3 regions of the Pseudomonas sp. PvP027 genome follow, and region 2 is predicted to be linked to each of the others. Evidence: predicted binding sites of a transcription regulator. Region 2 holds the regulator's gene; each other region holds the start of a gene.

Region 1 (8,058 bases), 4.5 Mb from region 2:
CGTCCTGATGGACCGCTTTGCACGTAAAGTCGATTATCTGCGCATGTCGGTCACTGACCGCTGCGATTTTCGCTGCGTGTACTGCATGGCCGAAGAGATGACGTTTCTGCCTCGGCAACAGATTCTGTCGCTGGAGGAGATCCTCCAGGTGGCCGAGCGCTTCGTGGCACTGGGTACGCGCAAGATTCGTCTTACCGGTGGTGAACCGCTGGTGCGTGCAGGCGTGGTAGGGCTTTGCGAAAAGATCGCCGCCCTGCCCGGCCTGCGTGAACTGTGCATGACCACCAACGGTTCGCAGCTGGACAAGCTGGCTGCCCCGCTGTTCAAGGCCGGTGTCACACGCCTGAACATCAGCCTGGACAGCCTTGATCCCCAGCGTTTCCGCGAGCTGACCCGCACGGGCGATCTGCACAAAGTGATTGCGGGCATCGATGCCGCCAACGCCGCCGGTTTTGTGCACACCAAGCTCAACTGCGTGGTGATGCACGGTCGCAACGATGATGAGATCAACGACCTGCTGGCGTTCGCCATCGATCGCAACCTGGATGTCTCGTTCATCGAAGAGATGCCGCTGGGCATCATCAGCGAGCACAGCCGCGCCGAGTCCTTCTACTCCAGCGATCAGGTGCGCGAACGCATTGCCGAACGTTACACGCTGGTGCCGTCGACTGATTCGACTCAGGGGCCGTCGCGCTACTGGCGTCTGGCCGAGGCGCCGGGCATTCGCATCGGTTTCATCTCCCCGCACAGCCATAACTTCTGCGGCACTTGCAATCGCGTGCGCATGACTGTCGAAGGTCGCTTGCTGCTGTGCCTGGGTAACGAGCATTCCGTGGATTTGAAAGCGGTATTGCGCGCCAATCCCGGCCAGCCGGAAAAGCTCGAAAAAGCCATCATCGACGCCATGCAGCTCAAGCCGTGGAGCCACAACTTCACCCACGACGATGGCGTGCAGGTAGTTCGCTTCATGAATATGACGGGCGGCTGAGTAGCCGCCCTGAAGGATGACGCCTCATACGAGGCGTTATTTATTTACCGGCCTTGCGAAAGAACAACGTGATCTGCCCGACTTCGACACCCAGCTTGGTCATCGAGGAACGATTGGCCATGGTCTGCGCGTCGATCAGGTACATCCAGTCATCCAGGCTCACGTCATACTCGGTGCCATCCACCGGCAGCCTGAGCACATAGTTCCAGTGGAAGCTGTTGCCTGACACTTCGCCATAGGCCTCGCCAACCACGTCACCTGCCGTACCCTTCCAGCGCCCAGGACCATCGGGACGCAAGCGCCACTCCCGAACCTGCTTGGTGCCGTCGCTGTAACTGAAGGCCTCATGCATGACCAGCACTTCGCCTTCGCTGTGCCCGTCGATCACCACGGTGAAGCGCTTTGTGACTTCACCAGAGCGTTTTTGAAACATTCCCCAGGCTTCGACACGCCCAGTGAAGTACTGGCGCAGATCGAGCTTCGGCGTTTCCTGACTGTAACGGGTTACCGGCACGCCACCGCAGCCGCTCAGTACAAGCCCCACACACAGCATTAACATCCACTTTCTCAGCATGCGCCCTCCTTGATGGGTCATGAGCCGGTACTGCCGAGCAACTGCTCGCGAAGTTCGGGGTTACGGGTTTTCGGGTCCAGCCAGATGGAAAAGAAGGCCTTGGCGAACTGGCTGTCGGGCACCACATGCTGGAGCTTGTCGCCAACATAAAACCTCGCTTCGCGACCAGGCAGGTAGACGCCGGTAATCTTCATGCCCGGCTGAACGTCGACAAATGACTGGTTCATCTGCTGTCGCCATTCGGTCAGTTGCTGCTCATTCACCTTCGACCCGGAAATACGCTTGATCTCATCGATACTGGCATCGACCAGATCTTCACGATCAATGGCGCGATGGTAGGTCAGTTCAAGTGCCAGTGGCGCGTCTGCCACGAAAGGTTTGACCGGGCTGAGCAATCGGGCCGTATAAACACGAAAGCCGAACAGACTAAGGTCTCCGCCGCCGACGACCTGAGCATTGGGCAATGCCTCGCGCCAGTCCGCCGAAGCGCCGGCGCTGAGTAACATCACCAACCATAACCATCGTGGCGCACGCATCGGCAACCTCATCTATGTCATGTGCAGGCACTGCAGTGGCAATCACGGCAGGCAGCGAGTGAAGACAGTCAGGGTCGCTGACTCATGGCCGGAATCTATACCACCGAAAACACTTTGTACAACCTGTAGACCATCGCCCCTCTTGGCGCCGAAAAGCAAAAAGCCTGTTCCCGACCGGGATCGGGAACAGGCTTCAGGACCTGCGGAGCCCTGGGCTCAGGCAACCTGTGAGTGCGCCTGCCGGCGAGTCTTCTGCCATTCGCCTTTCAGCGCCTGCAGCGTGTCCTCCATGTAGGCGCGATCGGCAGCGGCTTTCTTGCCGACATAACCCTGGCCACGACGGAACATCTTCAGGGACGCGCGCAGTTGCGGATGCGCATCACGAAACTCGTGCTCCTGGGTGAACGGCGACATGGCGTCGACGCGAACTTCACCCGACTCGGCAACCCAGGCGATATGGTTATCCAGCGTGTCTTTGCACGCAGCAAACAGACGAGCCAGTTCATCAATAGTCGGTTGTGTGTTGATATTCATGTTGATGCCCCTTCGCTCATAGACTGTTCAATAATTGATACATCAAGTTCATTCGCCAGAACGTCAGCAACGCAACACGATTGAGTGTGCGTCGAATACCGTTCCAGCCCTCAAGGACATGCAGGTAGCCTTGATGAAGAGCCGCTACACAGCGGCATCAGCGTAGAGAGAAGAAGTCACGAAACCCAAAGACCCGGCCCAGGATCGGTAATCGATCCATTACAAGCATCATGAGGACATTTCGCCAGCTTCTCGCCCTTATCGACGACAAATGCCAGTTCAGCTCCATCAATCTGCCTTGTGGGCAGCCTACATCCGGGAACATCTCGACGGCTTGCCGAGCCTGTTCATCACACCTTTTGCAGCGCTCCCGATCAGGGAGACAGCTGCATAATGCAAGGGCAAATGGGGTGCGTCAACAATTATGTAGTGATTATTTTTAGTCACTACATAATCGTAAGCGGAACGTGGGGTTACATGAATAGGTGACTGAAGGGTCATGACTGACAGGCTATCAAGGGTGATCAGTTACCGCGGCACGACAGTATCCGGGGACCAACAAAAAGGCCTGAAAGCTTTCGCTCCCAGGCCTTTCACAACACACGAGCAACTGACTGTCAGCTCACCTTGAAGCGGCCCACCAGACCCTGCTGCTGCTCAGCCAGACGCGCCAGTTCGCGGCTGGTGACGGCGGTCTGCTCGGCACCGGCACTGACCTGGATGACCAGCGAGTTGATGTCATCGACGTTGCGATGAATCTCTTCGGCAACCAGACTCTGCTCTTCCGCGGCAGAAGCGACCTGGATGTTGCGGTCGCTGATGGTCGCGATGCCTTCGGCGATCTCTTCCAGCAGTTCACCAGCGCGTACGACATTGCTGGCACCCTCCTGCGCCTTGCCCAGGGTTTCCTGCATCGACGCTGCTGCGCGTTCCGAGCCGGACTGCAGGTTGGCGATCATTTTCTGGATGCTGACGGTAGAGTCCTGAGTCTTCTTGGCCAGATTGCGCACTTCGTCGGCAACCACCGCGAAACCACGCCCCTGCTCGCCGGCACGAGCAGCCTCGATGGCTGCGTTGAGCGCCAGCAGGTTGGTCTGGTCGGCGACGCCACGAATGACATCGAGCACCGAGGAGATCGAGTTGCTCTCGCCCTTGAGCTCGTCAATGATCCGTGAAGTCTCTTCAGCCTGCACCGAGAGCCCCTGAATCAGGCCGATGGTGTTGTCGATTTCGGTCTTGCCCTGCACGGTGCTGTTGTTGACGCGCTGTGACATCTCGGCCGCGTCGGTGGTGCTGCGCGCGACATCCTTTACCGTGGCACTCATTTCGCTGATGGCAGTGGCGACCTGATCAGTGCCCTGGCGTTGTTGCGCCACGTTCTGACTGGTTTGCAACGCCACAGCGGAAGACTGCTCGGCGGCGGTGGCAACCTGCGCCGTGGCGCTGCCGATTTCACTGATGACCTCACTGATCTGATGCGCCATGTTGTCCAGATTGCGCGAGATCTCGCCGAACTCGTCCTTGCCGACATAACGGGTCCGGGCGGTCAGGTCGCGGGTGGAAAGTGCCATCAAAGTGCGGTTCACATCGACAACCGCGACCTTGATGTTGCGGATGATCACCGACGCCAGCCACAACACTACGATCAGCATCAGAACGACAGTGGCAACCGCCACGTACAGGCTGCTCTGAGCGGAGCTGCGCGCATCCGTTGCCAGGCCGACGACGTTCTGGCCAAGTTCTGCTTCTACATTGGCCATCATGTCGATACGTGCGGTAGAGAGGTTGAACCAGTCTTCCGGCTTGACGTTGAGCGGGTCACCCAGCGGAGTATCGAAGCCCAGACGCTGCAAGCGCGCCACTTCGAGCGATCCTGGTTGCTGCAGAACGGCATTGAGTTTGGTTTTGAAGGCTTCCGGCGACCAGCGCTGGAACGCTTCGAAGTAACCGGAGAACTCGCCCAGGTTGCGACTGAAGCGTGATAACAGTGCGGCGTCGAAACGGTTCTGGTTGAATGCCAGGCCGAGCAATACACGTTCGCGACCGGCACGCTCCTTCATATCCACGAACTGATTGAGCGAACTCAGGCCGCGCAGTATTTCCGGATCCTCGATGCTCGATTCCAGTGAATAGGAGAAGCCGATGAGGGTTTTGATAATGTCAGTAAAACGCGTGCCGGATTCTGTGCTGTTGATCCCGAGTGTATCGACCTTGAGGCGCAGGGCGATCAGGTCCTCGAACGCACGGTTGACCTTTTCCGGGCCGGGAATGCCGTCAGTCGACTGAGCGCGCATCTCGCTTATCGCGTTGTCGGTTTCCTGACGAAACGTCTTCAGTTTGTCCTGCATGGACTTGCCGCCGCTGCCCAAAAACACGCCGCTGGCCCCGCGCTCGCGCTGGAGAGTGGTGACGACGTCACTCAGCTTCTGTGCGGCACTGCTGGCCGTCACTGCGCGCCTCATGTCACCGAGATTTTCGCTTTTGTCAGCCACGAACAGACCTGCGAAGGCCAGAAAGCCAAACAGGGGAAATATTAAAATAAGCAGCAGTTTCATACTCAAAGGAGCATTTCTAAGCATTGCAGACCTCATGACGTGCAGACTTTTCTATAAAGACTATCCAGGGCGTAACGTTCTGTAGCGTCGACGTTTTTTTGTCGCCAGGGACTGTTCGGTAATCAGCCTGCCGTAGCCGGTCTTGCTTCCGTACCACTGTCTCGGCTGTGGGCACAGAAGCTTTACCCACTATTTGAATTTGTTAATTCAAACAGCGAACTCAATGAGTAAAAGGTGTGAGAAGTTTGGATCCACAAATAATGACCGCCTTGAGCAGTCATTATGAAAAGAGCGATGTAAAGACGCCGAGATTGTCACCTGCAACAGTGGCGACAATCTCGGCGGATAGAAGTTGCAACTTTTTCTATTCAACCCATCAGTTTTTATAATGTATTAACGCAGGTTGGTTTTCGCCAGTTCCAGCACTTCACTGCCGCGCCCGCTCATGATCGCGCGCATCATGTACAGGCTGAAGCCCTTGGCCTGGGCCAGCTTGATTTTCGGTGGGATGCCCAGTTCCTGCTTGGCCGTGACGACGTCGATCAGCACCGGACCGGGATGATCGAACGCCTTGCGCAAGGCGGCGGGCAGCTCTTCAGCGTTCTCGACGCGCAGGCCCAGAATGCCTGCGCCCAAGGCAATACCGGCGAAGTTGGTTTCATGCAGATCAGTGCCGTGCGGCACGTAGCCGCTGGCTTTCATTTCCATGTCGACAAAGCCCAGCGAGCTGTTGTTGAACACCACCATCTTGATGGGCAGGTTCAACTGACGGATGCTCAGCAGGTCCCCCAGCAACATGGACAGGCCGCCGTCGCCACACAGGGCTACAACCTGACGATCCGGATGTTCAGCCTTGGCCCCTAAAGCTTGTGGCAAGGCGTTGGCCATCGAGCCGTGGTTGAACGAGCCAAGCAGACTGCGCTTGCCGTTCATGTGCAGGTAGCGCGCAGCCCACAGCGTCGGCGTACCGACGTCGACGGTAAAGATCGCATCGGCATCGGCCTGCTCGTCGACCAGTCGAGTCAGGTACTGCGGGTGAATCGGCGTGCCATCCGGCGTCGGGGTGGCCAGCTCGTCCAGTTCTTCACGGGCTTTGGCGTAGTGTTTCAGGGCCTTGTCGAGGAAACGGCGATCGGTATGCGGCTTCAGTTTAGGCTGAAGCGCATCGAGGGTTTCCCGCACACCGCCGACCAGACCCAGCGCCACCGGCGTACGGCGACCAAGCTGGGTCGGATCGAGGTCGATCTGGATGATGTTGGCTTTTTCAGGGTAGAAATTCCGATACGGAAAGCTGCTGCCCAGAATCACCAGCGTGTCGCAGGACAGCATGGCGTGGTAGCCGGAGCTGAAACCGATCAGGCCGGTCATTCCGACGTCGAACGGGTTGTCGTATTCGACGTGCTGCTTGCCGCGCAATGCATGAACGATCGGCGCGCCCAGCGTATCCGCCAATGCCAGAACCTGCTTGTGAGCACCTTCACAACCCGCACCGCACAGGAGTGTGACGGCTTTGGAATCGTTGAGCATTTCAGCCATCGACTGCAGGTCGTTTTCGGCAGGCACCACGTTGGGCGCAGTGGCCTCGATCCATTTTGCCGCCACATCCGGCGCATCGCTGAGCGCAACGTCGCCCGGCAAGACAATCACCGCAACACCTTTCTGGCTGATCGCGGCACGCATGGCACGCTCCAGCACTCGCGGGAACTGCTCTGGGTTACTGACCAGTTCGACGAAGTGGCTGCACTCTTTGAACAGCTCCTGCGGATGGGTTTCCTGAAAGTAATCCAGACCGATTTCCGAAGACGGAATGTGCGCAGCAATTGCCAGTACCGGCACCCGGTTGCGGTGGCAGTCGTACAGGCCGTTGATCAGGTGCAGGTTGCCCGGTCCGCAGCTGCCGGCGCAGACCGCCAGTTTGCCGCTGGACGCCGCCTGGGCACCGGCAGCAAAGGCTGCGACTTCTTCATGACGGGTGTGCATCCAGCGAATCGAATCGGTGCGTTCCAGGCTGTCGGTCAGGCCGTTGAGGCTGTCACCGGACACCCCCCAGATGTGGGAAACACCTGCCGCTGCGAGGGTTTGCGCGAGATGGTCGGCAATGGTCTTGGACATGCGGGGTTCCTTGTCGAGGCAATGATAATGAGTACGGTAAAACGCGCGCAGCGCTCTGCCACGCCTGTTGTGGTCGACCCGATGCATTCTCGACAGTTCAGAAAACCTGAGCCCTGTTCAGGGCTCGGTCATTAGGCCAGCGCTTTAAAAAGGCTGATCAGGCGTGGGGGTTGCCCGGCGCCTTGACGGGGGTGGCGTACTCCGGCTTGAGCTTGCCGTCGCTGTCCAGCAGCCAGGCATCGAGAATCTCCCGCACTACAGGACCTGCCACCCGGCCACCCGCCTCGCCGTTCTCGATGGTCACCGACACGACGATCTTGGGATGGTCGGCAGGCGCGAAACCAACGAACAAGGCGTTGTCGCGATTACGCTCGAGGGTCTTCAGGCGGTTGTAGCGCTCGCCCTGCTTGATCGCCACCACCTGTGCCGTACCACTTTTGCCGGCGATGCGGTACTGAGCGCCCTTGGCCGCGTCCCGCGCAATGCCGCGCGGGTCGTGCATGACCATCTGCATGCCGGTATTGACCTGATTCCATTCATTGGGATCGCGCAGCACGATGTTGGGCATCGGATGCTCGTCGACAGGCGCTTTATCACCGACTTCCATCGCCAGATGCGGTCGATGCCAGACACCCTTGCTGGCAATCAGTGAAGTGGCCTGAGCCAGTTGCAACGGCGTGACCTGCATATAGCCCTGACCAATGCCGAGAATCACCGTTTCGCCGGGGAACCAAGCCTGTCGACGCGTGGCCCGCTTCC
Region 2 (8,058 bases):
CGCGGCGATGCGATTGCCGGTCTGCTGATTCTGTTCATCAACCTGATTGGCGGCATGCTGGTCGGTATCCTGCAACACAACATGACCTTCGCCGATGCAGGCCGCGTTTACACCCTGCTGACCATTGGTGACGGTTTGGTGGCGCAATTGCCATCACTGCTGTTGTCCACCGCCGCAGCGATCATGGTGACCCGTGCTTCCGGTTCGGAAGAGATGGGCAAACTGATCAATCGTCAGATGTTCGCCTCGCCGAAGGCACTGGCGGTTTCGGCCGCGATCATGATCGTGATGGGACTGGTGCCGGGCATGCCGCACTTCTCCTTCATCAGCCTCGGCCTGGTGGCTGCAGGCGGCGCGTATCTTCTCTGGAAGAAAGAAAACCAGGTGAAAGTCCAGGCGCTGGCCGAAGTGCAGCGTCAACAGGACCTGCTGCCTTCGCCGACCCGCGCTCAGGACTCCAAGGAGTTGGGTTGGGATGACGTGACGCCCATCGATATCATCGGCCTGGAAGTGGGTTATCGCCTGATTCCGCTGGTGGATCGCAATCAGGGTGGTCAGTTGCTGGCGCGTATCAAGGGTGTGCGCAAGAAGCTCTCGCAAGAACTCGGCTTCCTGATGCCCACTGTGCACATTCGCGACAACCTCGATCTGGCACCCAGCGCCTACCGCCTGACGCTGATGGGCGTGATTCTGGCCGAGGCCGAGATCTACCCGGATCGCGAACTGGCGATCAACCCCGGTCAGGTCTTCGGTACCCTGAACGGCATCACCGCCAGAGACCCGGCGTTTGGTCTGGAAGCCGTGTGGATCGAAATCAGCCAGCGCAGTCAGGCGCAGTCGCTGGGTTACACCGTGGTCGATGCCAGTACCGTAGTGGCAACCCACTTGAACCAGATTCTCTACAAGCATTCGCATGAGCTGATTGGTCATGAGGAAGTCCAGCAATTGATGCAATTGCTGGCCAAAAGCTCGCCCAAGCTGGCTGAAGAGCTGGTGCCTGGCGTGCTGTCGCTGTCCTCTCTGCTCAACGTGCTGCAGGCGCTGCTGGCTGAGCACGTACCTGTGCGGGATATTCGCAGCATTGCAGAGGCTATCGCCAACAACGTCGGGAAGAGTCAAGATACCGCCGCTTTGGTGGCCGCAGTGCGAGTGGGTCTGAGCCGCGCAATCGTCCAAAGCATTGTAGGCGTTGAGCCGGAGCTGCCTGTTATCACTCTGGAGCCAAGGTTGGAACAGATATTGCTCAATAGTTTGCAGAAGGCTGGTCAGGGTCAGGAAGAAGGCGTTCTTCTTGAGCCAAGCATGGCTGAGAAGCTCCAGCGTTCGTTGATTGAGGCCGCCCAGCGTCAGGAGATGCAAGGGATGCCGGTAATTCTTCTGGTAGCAGGGCCTGTCCGGGCCATGCTGTCACGATTTGGACGATTGGCTGTACCGAACATGCATGTTCTGGCGTATCAGGAAATTCCGGACAACAAGCAAGTAACCATCGTAGCGACTGTCGGGCCGAACGGCTGAGGTAGTGAGTCATGCAAGTTAAGCGATTTTTCGCCGCCGATATGCGTCAAGCCATGAAGCTGGTTCGTGATGAGCTGGGCGCGGAAGCGGCCATCATCGGTAACCGGCGCATTGCTGGTGGCGTAGAGCTGACTGCTGCTCTGGATTACAAGCTGTCCGCCCTGGCACCGCGTGTGCCGAACATGGAACTGGAAGACGAGCTGCGCAAGACCCAGTCGCGCATCGTCTCCGCCCAGGCCGAATTGAACAATCGCAGCGACAGCGACGCATCGATCAACCTGCAGCTGTTTTCCGGCAAGCCGGTCAACCCTGCCGATACGCACATCGAACCGACACTCGAAGAGCCGCCGCGTCCATTTGCTTACGCACCGCCGCAGGCCGCCGAGCCTGCCGTTGGCCAGCGCGCCTATGACTCGATGCGCTCCGAATTGAATGGCCTGCGTGAGCTGCTGGAAGTCCAGCTCGGCTCGCTGGCGTGGAACCAGTTGCAGGGCACTCGTCCGCAGCAGGCCAACCTGTGGCGTCGTCTGCAGCGTGTCGGCCTGTCCGGCCCGCTGTCACGCGACTTGTTGTCGATGATTCCGGAGATTGACGAGCCTCGTCAGGCCTGGCGCATGCTGCTGGCGCACCTGGCACGCATGATCGCCGTACCGGAAGTCGAGCCGCTGGAAGAGGGCGGTGTGATTGCGATGGTCGGTCCTGCCGGCATGGGCAAGACCACCACCCTGGCCAAACTGGCAGCACGTTACGTGTTGAAGTACGGTCCGCAGAATATCGCACTGGTCAGCATGGACAGTTTCCGTATCGGCGCGCAGGAGCAGCTCAAGACCCTTGGGCGCATCCTCAACGTTCCGGTCACCCATGTCGATCCCGGCCAGTCTCTGGTTCAGGCGCTGGAACCGCTGCTGCGCAAGCGCGTGGTGCTGATTGATACCGCCGGGCTGCAGGCCAGTGATCCTGCGCTGCGCATGCAGCTGGAAAGCCTCGCCGGTCGCGGCATCAAGTCGCGCAACTATCTGGTACTGGCAACCACCAGCCAGAAGCAGGTGCTGACGGCCGCGTATCACAGTTACAAGCGTTGTGGCCTGGCCGGATGCATTCTGACCAAGCTTGATGAAACTGCCAGCCTTGGTGAAGTCCTGAGCCTGGCGATCAGTCACGAACTACCTGTGGCCTACCTCACGGACGGACCACGCATTCCTGATGACCTGCATACTCCGCGTCGTCATCAGTTGGTAAGCCGCGCTGTGAGTGTGCAGATGCAGGACGAGCCTAGCGAAGAAGCAATGGCTGATATGTTTGCTGACCTCTATCACACCCCTGGCAAGAGAGTGGGTTAAGTGATGGATATTATTGGAATGTCCCTGCGTCAACGGTCTGCCATGCAGTGTTCATTTGCGCATGTGCAGCCCTCGATGTGGTTTCGGTCTACGCAAGACAAGGTAAAGAAATAACATGGGCAGCATGCATCCCGTACAGGTTATCGCTGTGACCGGTGGCAAAGGTGGCGTCGGTAAGACTAACGTGTCAGTGAACCTTTCACTGGCCCTCGCCGAGCTTGGCCGTCGCGTCATGCTGCTGGACGCCGATCTGGGTCTGGCCAATGTCGACGTGCTGCTTGGGCTGACGCCCAAACGCACACTTGCCGATGTCATCGAGGGGCGTTGTGAGTTGCGCGACGTGCTGCTGCAGGGGCCGGGCGGGGTTCGAATCGTACCCGCTGCTTCCGGCACCCAGAGCATGGTGCATCTTTCGCCCGCCCAGCATGCCGGCCTGATCCAGGCGTTCAGCGAGATTGGCGACAACCTCGATGTGCTGGTGATCGATACGGCCGCCGGTATCGGCGAGTCGGTGGTCAGCTTCGTGCGCGCCGCTCAGGAAGTGCTGCTGGTAGTGTGCGACGAGCCCACGTCGATCACCGATGCCTACGCCCTGATCAAACTGCTCAATCGCGACTACGGCATGAACCGCTTCCGGGTGCTGGCCAACATGGCACAGAGCCCGCAGGAAGGGCGCAACCTGTTCGCCAAGCTGACCAAAGTGACGGATCGTTTTCTCGATGTTGCGCTTCAGTATGTAGGTGCCGTGCCGTACGACGAATGCGTACGCAAGGCGGTACAGAAACAGCGCGCCGTTTACGAAGCATTCCCGCGTTCCAAATGTGCACTGGCCTTCAAGGCCATTGCCCAGAAGGTTGATACCTGGCCGTTGCCAGCCAACCCGCGGGGTCATCTCGAGTTCTTCGTTGAGCGACTCGTTCACCAGACCAGTGCAGGGCCTGTGCAATGACTGCGAGCGGCTACCAGATGTACAGCAAGGCGTCCCGTAATTCGCAATACGAGTTGATCGAGCGCTATGCGCCTTTGGTCAAGCGTATCGCTTATCATCTGCTGGCGCGCCTGCCGGCCAGCGTACAGGTCGAGGATCTGATCCAGGCCGGTATGATCGGCCTGCTTGAAGTCTCCACCAAGTATGATTCCACCAAGGGCGCGAGTTTCGAGACCTATGCCGGTATTCGCATCCGTGGTGCGATGCTCGATGAAGTGCGCAAGGGTGACTGGGCGCCACGCTCGGTACACCGCAATACGCGCATGGTCAGTGACGCAATTCGGGCAATTGAAGCTAAAACCGGCCGTGACGCTAAAGATCACGAGGTTGCGGCCGAACTCCAGTTGAGTCTCGATGATTACTACGGGATTTTGAATGACACCTTGGGCAGCCGCCTCTTCAGTTTCGACGACCTGCTGCAGGACGGCGATCATGAAGGGCTGCACGAGGATGGCGCAAGCGGTTCGCTTGAGCCGTCGCGCGACCTGGAAGACGAGCGCTTCCAGGCTGCGTTGGCCGATGCAATTGCCAATCTGCCAGAGCGCGAGCGTCTGGTGTTGGCGCTGTACTACGACGAAGAGCTGAACCTCAAGGAAATCGGAGAGGTTCTTGGGGTCAGCGAATCTCGGGTCAGTCAGTTACACAGCCAGTGCGCAGCTCGTTTGCGAGGGCGTTTGGGGGAGTGGCGAGCGCGTTGACAGGCAACGTGCGGTCTATGGCCGCGCGTTGACTGCAAGCCGGCTGTGCAGAGCGTTACGTGGTAACAGGATGGACCCGTCGGAAGCCTGTCAGGCATTGCCTTGATGGGCTTGTTTCTCAGGTCCTTGCCTGTTGTTGTGCCAAGCCCGTCGTCGTTTCGTACAGCCGGGGGTGTGCTGTGCCAGTATTGAGTGAACAGCGTGTTCAGGTGCTGAACGCGTTAAAGACTGCTTGGAGGTCGAATTGGACAAGAACATGAAAATCCTCATCGTTGATGACTTCTCAACGATGCGGCGGATCATCAAGAACCTTTTGCGTGATCTGGGGTTTACCAACACATCGGAAGCGGATGATGGTCTGACCGCATTGCCGATGCTGCAGAGCGGTGCCTTTGACTTTCTGGTGACGGACTGGAACATGCCTGGCATGTCCGGTATCGATCTGCTGCGCGAAGTCCGCAAGGACGAACGCCTCAAGAGCCTTCCCGTGCTGATGGTCACTGCCGAAGCCAAGCGTGAGCAGATCATTGAAGCTGCCCAGGCCGGGGTGAACGGTTATGTAGTCAAGCCATTCACCGCCCAAGCCCTGAAAGACAAGATCGACAAGATCTTTGAACGCGTCAATAGCTGATGCAAGCCGCGAGGGCGCTATGGATAACAATGATTCGATGGCCGACTTTGAGTCGACCTTAAAGAGACACGCGCAGGAACTTGTCACCAGCCTTGAAAAAGGTCGTTTCGGCGACGCTGTGCAACTGATCCACGAACTCAACCAGACACGCGACCGCGGCCTTTATCAGGAAGTGGGCAAGCTGACTCGTGAGCTGCACAGTGCAATCGTGAACTTTCACATTGATCCGCACATGCCTCAGGCCGAGGAGGTGTCGCAGATCACGGATGCTACCGAACGCCTGTCGTATGTGGTGAGGCTGACCGAGAATGCGGCCAACCGCACCATGGACCTGGTGGAGGAAAGCACGCCGGTCATGAACGGCCTGAGTTCCGACGCCAAGGCGTTGAGCGACGACTGGGGACGTTTCATGCGCCGCGAAATCGGTGCCGAAGAGTTCCGCGAGCTGGCCAAGCGGGTCGATGGTTTTTTGACGCGTACCGAAAAGGAGACCCATCAGGTTTCCGCACATCTCAACGACATTCTGCTCGCCCAGGATTACCAGGACCTTACCGGTCAGGTCATCAAGCGCGTGACACAACTGGTCACCGAGGTCGAGAGCAATCTGCTCAAACTGGTGCTCATGGCCAGCCATGTCGATCGCTTCGCAGGCATCGAACATGACGAAGAATCCATCCTCGCTGAAAAAGATCCTAAAAAACATCTCGCTCAGGGTGAAGGTCCGCAGATTCATGCCGATAAACGTGAAGACGTCGTATCCGGACAGGATGATGTAGACGATCTGCTATCGAGCCTCGGCTTCTAAGGTCTGTTGACGGTTAATTTTAGGGAGCACCCCATGAGCTTCGGCGCCGATGAAGAAATCCTTCAGGATTTTCTGGTAGAGGCCGGCGAAATTCTGGAGCAGTTGTCAGAGCAATTGGTCGAGCTGGAAAGCCGACCGGATGATGCTGATCTGCTCAATGCAATTTTTCGCGGTTTTCACACTGTAAAAGGGGGCGCCGGCTTCCTCCAGCTCCATGAGCTGGTGGAGTGCTGCCACATCGCCGAAAACGTGTTCGACATCCTGCGCAAGGGTGAGCGTCGCGTTGATTCCGAACTGATGGACGTGGTCCTTGAAGCACTGGACACCGTCAACAGCATGTTCGGTCAAGTACGTGAACGGACTGACGTGACTCCGGCGACGCCAGAACTGCTGGCCGCGCTGGCGCGTCTGGCCGAGCCACAATCCGCCGACGAGGTCGCGGCTCCCGAGCCAGAGCCCGAGCCGGTGGTTGAAGTCCAGGCTGCTGCGGTTGCAGTGCCAGCGGCCGGCGACGAGATTACCGATGATGAGTTCGAGCAACTGCTCGACTCGCTGCACGGCTCAAGTCCGGTGTCTGCCGCGCCAGCACCAGCGTCGGCACCAGCGGCCGCGCCGGCCGGTGATGAAATCACCGACCAGGAATTTGAATCCCTGCTTGATCAGTTGCATGGCAAGGGCAAGTTTGCGGCCGACGCTGCAACCGCTCCGGCCCCCGCACCTGTAGCGCAGGGCAGTGCAGAGCCTGCCGGTGACGAGATCACTGACGACGAATTCGAAGCGTTGCTCGATCAACTGCACGGCAAAGGCTCGTTTGATGCCGCAGTAGCTGCGCCTGTCGCTGCTGCAGCTGTAGCCGTTGCTGCCAAGGCACCTGGTGCTGCTGCATCGGACGAAATCACCGATCACGAATTCGAAAACCTGCTCGACGAGTTGCACGGCAAGGGCAAGTTCGAGCCTGAGGCGATTGTTGCCAAGGCGCCTGCTCCGGCGGCCGCAGCGGCTGCACCGGCACCACCTGTTGCCAAGCCTGCTCCGGCGCCTGCTGCGAAAGCCGAACCGGCCAAACCCGCTGCGGCTCCAGCCCCGGCGCGCGCTCCTGTACCCAGCGGTGAAAAGCCGGTGGCGACAGAAGCCGAAACCACGGTTCGTGTCGATACCGCCCGATTGGACGAGATCATGAACATGGTCGGCGAGCTGGTGCTGGTACGTAACCGCCTGGTGCGGTTGGGTCTCAACAGCGGCGATGAAGCCATGTCCAAGGCCGTTTCCAACCTGGATGTGGTGACTGCCGATCTGCAGACTGCGGTGATGAAAACCCGCATGCAGCCGATCAAGAAAGTCTTCGGTCGCTTCCCGCGTCTGGTTCGTGACCTGGCTCGCCAGCTCAAGAAAGAGATCAACCTGGAGCTGGTCGGTGAAGAAACCGATCTCGACAAGAACCTTGTAGAGGCGCTTGCCGATCCGCTGGTCCACTTGGTGCGTAACGCGGTCGACCACGGTATCGAAACGCCGGAAGAGCGCGAAGCCACGGGCAAGTCCCGCGGCGGTCGGGTGATCCTCTCGGCAGAGCAGGAAGGCGATCATATCCTGCTGTCGATTTCCGATGACGGCAAGGGCATGGACCCTAATGTACTGCGCTCCATTGCTGTGAAACGCGGCGTCATGGACAAGGATGCAGCCGATCGGTTGAGTGACACCGATTGCTACAACCTGATCTTCGCGCCGGGCTTCTCGACCAAGACCGAGATTTCCGATGTGTCGGGTCGCGGTGTGGGCATGGACGTGGTCAAGACCAAGATCTCCCAGCTCAACGGCTCGATCAACATCTACTCGACCAAGGGCCAGGGTTCGAAGATCGTCATCAAGGTGCCGTTGACCCTGGCGATCATGCCGACCCTGATGGTGATGCTGGGCAATCAAGCCTTCGCTTTCCCGCTGGTCAACGTCAACGAAATCTTCCACCTGAACCTGTCGACTACCAACGTGGTTGATGGCCAGGAAGTGGTGATCGTACGTGACAAGGCCTTGCCGCTGTTCTACCTCAAGCGCTGGCTGGTCAGTTCGGCGGCTCACGAGGAGCA
Region 3 (8,058 bases), 2.8 Mb from region 2:
CTGGCTGGATACCTTCGACTTCCAGGCTCCTGATTTCTATCGTCGCCACGGTTACACCGAGTTCGGCCAGATTGACGACTATCCGCCTGGCAACAAGCGCTTCTTTTTCCAGAAGCGCCTGCCAAACACAACAGCCTGACGCTTGCGTCAGACCTTGAACTTGCCTACCAGGTCGTTGAAGGAAATGGCCAAACGCGACAGCTCCTGGCTTGACGCACTGGCCTGGTGCGCACCGGCAGCGGTCTGGGTGGAGAGGTCCTGGATGTTGACCAGGTTGCGATCCACCTCGCGCGCAACATGGGACTGCTCTTCCGAGGCCGTCGCAATCAACATATTGCGGTCGTTGATCTCGGCAATGCTTTGCGCAATGCGCTCCAGCGACTGACCTGTGGCCTGAGCAAGGGTTTGCGTGTTGCTGGCCAGAGTGCGGCTGTTACCCATGGCCCGCACAGCCTGATCGGCACTGGCCTGGACACTGCCGATCATGGTTTCGATTTCGCCGGTGGAGGCCTGGGTTCGAGCGGCCAGCGCACGCACTTCATCCGCCACCACAGCAAAGCCGCGACCCTGCTCACCTGCACGCGCGGCCTCGATGGCGGCATTGAGGGCCAGCAGGTTGGTCTGCTCGGCGATACCACGGATCACGTCCAGCACCTGCCCGATCTCACGGACGCGCCCGGCGAGTTCTTCGACCATGGTGGTCGAACTGCTGATCTCGGCACTGACAGTATTGATCGCATTCACGGCATCGCGGGCCTGATCACGACCGGCAGCCGCGTCGGTGCTGGTCTGTCGGGACGCTTCCGACGTTGACATCGCGTTACGCGCGACCTCTTCGACCGCAGCGGTCATCTCGTTCACAGCCGTAGCGGCCTGCTGAATCTCATCGTTCTGACGTATCAGACCTCGACTGCTTTCCTCAGTCACGGCATTCAGCTCTTCAGCCGCCGAAGCCAACTGGTCCGCAGCGCTGGATATTTGCCCGATTGTGCTTTTCAGGTTGTCCTGCATATCGCTCAGAGCAACCAGCATCATGCCCGCTTCGTCGTGATATTGACTGGCAATCGGCAGGGTCAGGTCACCGCTGGCGATTCGCCGGGCATTGATCACCGCGGTGTTGATTGGCGTGCTGATGGCGCGACTGATGAACAGGCCCATCACAAACGCGGCAAAGAATGACAACCCTATACCGATGTAAAGATTTCGTTGCGCGGAGTCCTGTGTCTGGTCAGAAGCTACAGCCGCCTCGCCCGCCTGACGATTATTGGAGTTGACGATGGTGGTCAGTTGATCCATGAGCTTCAGGTAGCCGCTGCGTACATCGCCGTCGATGATCGCTCTGGCCCCTGCAACATCCCCGGACAAGGCAACGCTCCTGGCCTGATCGATGAGTGCCTGATAGCCCGGCCAGTCTCTGTCCATCTGGTCACCTGCAGCGCGCTCGTCATCGTCAAGCGGCGTAGCCCTATAGGCAGCGTAGCTTTTTTCAGCTTGAGTCCTGTTAACGGTCATGCTGGCAACAATATCGTCCTTGACGCTTTGCGGCGCATTGCCCGCAGTGGCGGCCAATAAACGATAGAGATCACGGTTCTGAGCAATGACCGAGGCCTTCACCTCGCCGGTTTTTGTAACTGACAGCAGGCTGTTGGTAAACACGTTATCGAGGCTGCTGGACAGCGCACTGATGCCACGACTACCTGTTACGCCCACCCCGAGGGTGAAAAGCGCGCACAGCGCAAAAGACATGAAAAGCTTGGCGGACAGCCTTGCGTTGTAAAACCATTTCATAGCTGAAACCCTAATGAGCAAATATGGCATAACGCCATAAAACTTTATGGAATTCAGAGGCCCTCTGCATAGGTGTATATCGGCATTTTCAAAGCACTCTGCAGACGGTTAACAAAGTCTTCATATGAGCACGGTTGAGCGGACCGTTTCGCAGTGTCTGCAATGTCTGGAAACAAGCGCTGGCGCGGTGTAACAAGAACTTTCAAGACCTGTTGCGTTAACATCCCCGCCTGTGTCCCGCCAGAGCCATGAGTCAGGATGTCCCCTTCTTCCGTCGAACACCTCACTTCGCTGCCGTCCATCCTTGCCGGCCCGCTGTTGCGCCGTCAGGAGGCCGACCGCCTGGTGTTATGGCTGGTGGGGTCCCGTCCGCTGAGTCTGACACTGCGCCTGCGTCATGCCGCCACTGATGCCCCCTCCGCGGACTTCAATGATTACGTACTCGACGACCGGCAGTGTCAGGTCATCGCAGTCGGGCGCCATGCGTTCATTCACCTGATCGACCTGCAACTGAAAACCGAACTGCCCCGTGACACCTGGATCGATTACGACCTGCAGGTGGAAGGCGAAGGCGGCATTGGCGAGTGGGCGCCGCACCTGCTGTATGAGGGCAACCGCTACCCGAACTTCGTGGTGCGCAGCAGCATTGATCACCTGCTGCATGGCTCGTGCCGCAAGCCGCACCACAGCGCGGCCGAAGGTCTACTCTGCGTGGACCGCCTGCTGGCCGATATCAAGGAGCCGCTGCAACGCCCTGCGCTGTTGATGATGAGCGGCGATCAGATTTACGCCGACGATGTCGCCGGGCCTATGCTGCGCGCCATCCATGTGTTGATCGAACGGCTGGGTTTGTTTGACGAGCGACTCGACGGTGCCATCGTCGATGACAGCCCGCGTCTTTATGCGCATCCGGCCAGCTATTACCAGCGTGCCGACCTGCTACCGGCCCTGAAAAGCAACGACACGCTGCGCGAACGCTTCTTCGGCGGCACCAGCAAGCCGGTATTCACCAGCAGCACAGCGGATAACCACCTGGTTACCCTGGCGGAAGTCATGGCGATGTACCTGCTGGTCTGGTCACCCACGCCCTGGACCCTGATCGAGCCTGGCAGGCCGCAACTGGAAGACGGGGAAGTCGAGCGCTACGCCAGGGAGCAGCATCTGGTCGAGGCGTTTACCGAGGGCCTTAGCGGCGTAGCACGGGCGATGGCGCATCTGCCTTGCATGATGATTTTTGACGACCACGACATCACCGATGACTGGAACCTGTCCGCGAACTGGGAGCAAACGGCTTACGGCCATCCATTCTCCAAACGCATCATTGGTAACGCCCTGCTCGCCTATCTGCTTTGCCAGGGCTGGGGCAATAACCCGGATGCGCTCAACGGGCTGGTCAAACAGGCTCATGCACTGAGCACCGAGGCCGTGTCGAACGACAACTGGCTGGACAGCCAGGCTCAGGATCAGCTGATTGATCAGTTGTTGAAGTTTCAGCAATGGCATTACGTGCTACCGACCAGCCCGGCACTGGTGGTACTGGATACCCGCACCCGGCGCTGGCGCAGCGAGTCGAATTTCAATCACCCGTCCGGGCTGCTGGACTGGGAAGCGCTCAGTGAGTTGCAACAGGAGCTGATCGACCATAAATCGGCGATTATCGTCTCACCTGCCCCCGTGTTCGGCGTCAAGTTGATCGAGGCGATACAACGTATATTCAGCTGGTGTGGCTACCCGTTGCTGGTCGATGCGGAGAACTGGATGGCGCACCGTGGTGCCGCCAACGTGATTCTGAACATCTTTCGTCATTCCAGAACCCCGGGCAATTACGTCATCCTGTCGGGCGATGTGCATTACTCGTTCGTCTACGAAATCCTGATTCGCCAGCGCAGCGGCGGGCCTCATATCTGGCAAATCACCAGCAGTGGCATCAAAAATGAATTCCCCCGTCGTCTACTCGACACTTTTGATCGGCTGAATCGCTGGTTATACTCTCCCCGCTCACCTCTTAACTGGTTCACCAAGCGCCGCCTGATGAAGGTTGTTCCGCGCACGCCCGAGCACAGCAAGGCCGGTGAACGCTTATGGAACTCGGCAGGTGTCGGGCAGGTACTGTTCAATGAACAGGGCCAGCCGACCCTGATCAACCAACTCAATGCCAACGGTGACTCGCCTACCTGTTTCGTCAAACCGGAAGAATACAGAGACCAGCGATCAGACGAAGAGCGTGGCTTTCTGGAAAACAACCGGGAAACAAGGGATAGTCACCGCTAAACTTATCGGCAATTGCCGGGTCGATAGTTGCTACCGGTCAGGTTTGCGGCACACCCTGGCAAGCATTATTTCCTGGAGAGCGCCCCCGTGATAACCAATCAACGCATAGCCAGACTCAACGCATGGGGGGCGCATGGCTTCACTGCCACCGGCGTAGTCCTTGCGTTCCTGGCGACCATTGCCTTGTTCAACAACGAACCCAAAGCCTGCCTGTTGTGGCTGGGCGCGGCCCTGATCGTGGATGGAGTCGACGGCTCGCTGGCCCGCAAGGTCAACACCACGTCGGTACTGCCGCACTTCGACGGCTCGGTACTGGATCTGGTCATCGACTACCTGACCTACGTGTTCATCCCGGCACTGTTCATCTACCGCTATATACCGGTGCCGGATTACACGCTGCTGCTGAGCATCTCGGTCATTCTGGTTTCGTCGCTGTTCTGCTTCTGCAACGTCGACATGAAAAGCAAGGACAACTACTTTCAGGGCTTCCCCGCCGCCTGGAACGTCGTTGCACTGTGCCTGTACATTCTGTCACCGGCGCCATGGCTGACGTTCATCACCATCATCGCCCTGGCGCTGCTGACCATGACCCGCATGAAGTTCCTGCACCCGTTTCGCGTGCGCCGCTTCATGCCGATCAACATCGCCGTGACCACCGTATGGTTGCTGTCCAGCGCACTGCTGATCATCAATCACCCGCACAATGGCCCGGTGGTCATGGGGCTGTGGCTGGCGATGTCGGCGTATTTCCTGGGGATTTGTATCTGGAGAACGTCGCTGGAGTGGCTGGGCCGGCTTAAAGCCTGACCCTCAAGTCTGAGCAAAAAGCTCGCTGAACGCATTGCGCGGTCAGCGAGCTTTTTTATGCGCGCCTTATTTGCTTTCGGCCTGCATCTCGGCAGCAGGCCGGACCTTGCCGAAGTAATGCGTCGTAAAGCAGCACAGTCCCAACCCGCCCAAGGCCAGCAGGCCGCCGACGATACCGACATTGGCAACCCCGAGATGGCTGCTGACGACGCTGCCGAGCAGCGCGCCGCCGCCAATCCCGATATTGAAGATGCCCGAGAACAGCGCCATCGCCACATCGGTCGCATCAGGTGCCAGCGACAGCACGCGCGCCTGCAAGGTCAGGCCGAAGCACATGATCGCCATGCCCCAGATAATGGTCAGCGTGCCGAGCGTCGTAGCATCGCCGGAGAGCGGCAAGAGCATCAGCAGGCAAAGGGTCAGCGTACCAATGGCGGTGATCAACAGCCCGTTCGGGAAGCGGTCGCTGAACAGGCTGAAGATGATCGAGCCCATGATCCCGGCACCGCCAAAGACCAGCAGCAGAATTGTGGTCATTTCGCCGCTGAGCTGTGACACGGTCTGTGTGAACGGTTCGATGTAGCTGTAGGCGGTGAAATGAGCGGTCACCACGATGGCAGTCAGCAGATAGATCGCCATCAGCCGCGGGCGCTTGAACAGGATCGGCAGGCTGCGCAACGAGCCGGAGTTCTGACTGGGCAGCAAAGGCAGCGCGCGAACCAGCAGGAAGACTACCAGCGCAGCGATGCCGGCGATGCCAAGAAAGGTGGTCCGCCAGCCCAGGGCTTCACCCAGCACGCGGCCCAGCGGAATACCCAACACCATGGCCAGCGAAGTACCGGTCGCCAGCAGGCCCAGTGCCTGAACCTGCTTGCCGGGCGGCGCGATGCGCACGGCCAGCGACGCGGTGACCGACCAGAACACCGCATGTGCAAACGCGATACCGACCCGACTCACCAGCAGGATCGCGAAGCTGGGGGCGATCGCGGAGAGGACGTGGCTGACCACAAACAGGCCGAACACGAACACCAGCAACTTGCGGCGCTCGATGTTGCGCGTCGCCAGCATCATCGGCAACGACATCAGCGACACGACCCAGGCATAGATCGTGAGCATCAACCCGACCTGGGCCGGGGTCATCTCGAAGCTCTGACCGATGTTACTCAGCAGACCGATCGGCACGAACTCGGTGGTATTGAAAATGAAGGCCGCCAAGGCCAGCGCGAATACGCCAAGCCAGCTACCTGCCTGCTCGTTTGGAGGTGAAGTTATCAAGAATCACAACGCCCTGAAAAAAAGTTCCGACCCGAAGGCCGACCGCCACGCGTGCACACGCACGCCTGACACCTGTATGAAAACCGCGGCCCGCCCCACTGAAAAACCAACGCAAAAACGCTCCGCTCGACCTTCCGGATCGGGCGCAGTGTGCACAGTGGATTATTGTGGATATGGGGAGTGAAGCCAGATGACACGAATTCTACGGACCGCCAGAGTGGATCACAACCCGTGCGCACGTAACCGACTTTGCAATTGACCGCCGGTCATCAGCCGTCAAGGAAGCGCTGCCGGTGCTCGGGCGACGGCAACTGGCAGTGATCATAGCGCCCGAACAGGCGATATCGGTTGAGCGCGATACGGTTGTAGGCCCAGTCCCGTAGAAAGCGTGGAAAAATCCCCAGCACTTTGAGCAGCGGCCACGGCGCAGGCAACAGCCCCATGATGTGCAGAAAGGCATCCGAGCGCACGAACACCCGATTGTTGACGATGACCGCAATGGTATGAAAATCGTCCAGCGGCAGCCCGGCCCACTTCAGTAATGCCTGCCCTTGCTCCGACTGCACTGCGGCCAAGCGCAGACGCCGGTGCGGATCATGGCGAATCAGAAAATTCACCACGCCGTTGCACAGCTTGCAGACGCCATCGAACAGCACGACACATTCATCGGGTTTCAGATAAGGGGCGGGGGTAGTCGGCACGGTATTCACCTGTTCAGGAAAAACAGCCCTGGCGCGCCCGGAAACATGAACGCCTCGCCAGTCGAAGGACCGGCGAGGCGTTCAGGCTAAAGCCATTACCCGGCAGAATCAAACCTTGCGGACGAACTCCGACTTCAGCTTCATCGCGCCGATGCCGTCGATCTTGCAATCGATGTCATGGTCTCCATCGACCAGGCGGATGTTCTTGACCTTGGTGCCGACCTTGACCACCAGCGACGAGCCTTTGACTTTCAAGTCCTTGATCACGGTGATGGTATCGCCGTCCTGCAGCACGTTGCCCGTTGAGTCCTTGATGACTTTCACGTCGTCGGCCGCATCGGCGCCAGCGGCGTCGGCAGACCATTCATGGGCGCATTCCGGACAGATCAGCAGGCTGCCGTCTTCGTAGGTGTATTCGGAATTGCATTTCGGGCAGGACGGTAAGCTCACAATGGTTCTCGCATCGAGGAGGGGTAAAACCATGCATTATAAAGGGCTTTTCCTGTTTCAGGTGGGAAGAGACTGATCTGTTGTCATAAACCTGCTTCAGTCATTGGACAGAAGCGAAGACCTGAACTAAAAAATACAGCACTCTCTGTCCGGCAACTCCCCTTCGTCCTGTCCGTACACGACCCCTGCGCCTCGCGTTGGCGGTAGCTATTGCAGCGTGCATTTACCGCCTCTTGCCACTTACTGCATCGAGCACATCACATGGGCATTCCTCATAACCCGGCACTTGGCTATCGAGCCGAGATCGATGGCCTGCGCGCGCTCGCGGTCATCCCGGTCATTCTGTTCCACGCAGGCTTGCCGCTGTTCAGCGGCGGATTCGTGGGCGTCGACATCTTTTTCGTGATCTCCGGCTATCTGATCACTTCGATCATAATCGCGGAGAAGATCAGAGGGCGGTTCTCGCTGATCAACTTTTATGAACGACGCGCGCGGCGCATCCTGCCTGCGCTGTTCGTGGTGATGCTGATCTGCCTGCCGGTCGCCTGGTTGACGCTCGATCCGTCTGACCTGAAGTACTTCGCCAAGAGTCTGGTGGCGGTGCCGACCTTTTCATCCAACGTGCTGTTCTGGCTGGAAAGCGGCTATTTCGACGCCACGGCAGAACTCAAACCGTTGTTGCACACCTGGACGCTCGCGGTGGAGGAACAGTATTACCTGTTCTTCCCGCTGCTCTTGATGCTGGCCTGGGGACTGGGCCGCAAGC

Evidence for each region. The regulator FliA, encoded in region 2, starts transcription of late flagellar genes. The targets are predictions, from matches to a motif close to CTAAAGTTTNNNNNNNNNNNGCCGNTAA.
Region 1: the regulator FliA is predicted to act here: its motif matches at 5,346-5,373, upstream of JOE33_RS02625 (methyl-accepting chemotaxis protein).
Region 3: the regulator FliA is predicted to act here: its motif matches at 1,809-1,836, upstream of JOE33_RS09780 (methyl-accepting chemotaxis protein).

Annotation. Positions count from the first base shown of each region.
Region 1 is NZ_JAFIBK010000001.1:701,593-709,650, forward strand. Features, by position in the region: gene moaA (GTP 3',8-cyclase MoaA) at 1-988, shown strand, start outside; gene JOE33_RS02610 (DUF3833 domain-containing protein) at 1,029-1,562, opposite strand; gene JOE33_RS02615 (chalcone isomerase family protein) at 1,580-2,098, opposite strand; gene JOE33_RS02620 (hypothetical protein) at 2,315-2,632, opposite strand; gene JOE33_RS02625 (methyl-accepting chemotaxis protein) at 3,250-5,211, opposite strand; gene poxB (ubiquinone-dependent pyruvate dehydrogenase) at 5,581-7,299, opposite strand; gene mrdA (penicillin-binding protein 2) at 7,457-8,058, opposite strand, start outside.
Region 2 is NZ_JAFIBK010000001.1:5,163,116-5,171,173, forward strand. Features, by position in the region: gene flhA (flagellar biosynthesis protein FlhA) at 1-1,515, shown strand, start outside; gene flhF (flagellar biosynthesis protein FlhF) at 1,527-2,855, shown strand; gene fleN (flagellar synthesis regulator FleN) at 2,971-3,804, shown strand; gene fliA (RNA polymerase sigma factor FliA) at 3,801-4,541, shown strand; gene JOE33_RS22510 (chemotaxis response regulator CheY) at 4,798-5,172, shown strand; gene JOE33_RS22515 (protein phosphatase CheZ) at 5,192-5,977, shown strand; gene JOE33_RS22520 (chemotaxis protein CheA) at 6,011-8,058, shown strand, end outside.
Region 3 is NZ_JAFIBK010000001.1:2,339,134-2,347,191, forward strand. Features, by position in the region: gene JOE33_RS09775 (GNAT family N-acetyltransferase) at 1-139, shown strand, start outside; gene JOE33_RS09780 (methyl-accepting chemotaxis protein) at 148-1,788, opposite strand; gene JOE33_RS09785 (alkaline phosphatase D family protein) at 2,047-4,059, shown strand; gene pcsA (phosphatidylcholine synthase) at 4,147-4,866, shown strand; gene JOE33_RS09795 (sugar transporter) at 4,933-6,141, opposite strand; gene JOE33_RS09800 (thiol-disulfide oxidoreductase DCC family protein) at 6,411-6,842, opposite strand; gene JOE33_RS09805 (zinc ribbon domain-containing protein YjdM) at 6,951-7,295, opposite strand; gene JOE33_RS09810 (acyltransferase family protein) at 7,554-8,058, shown strand, end outside.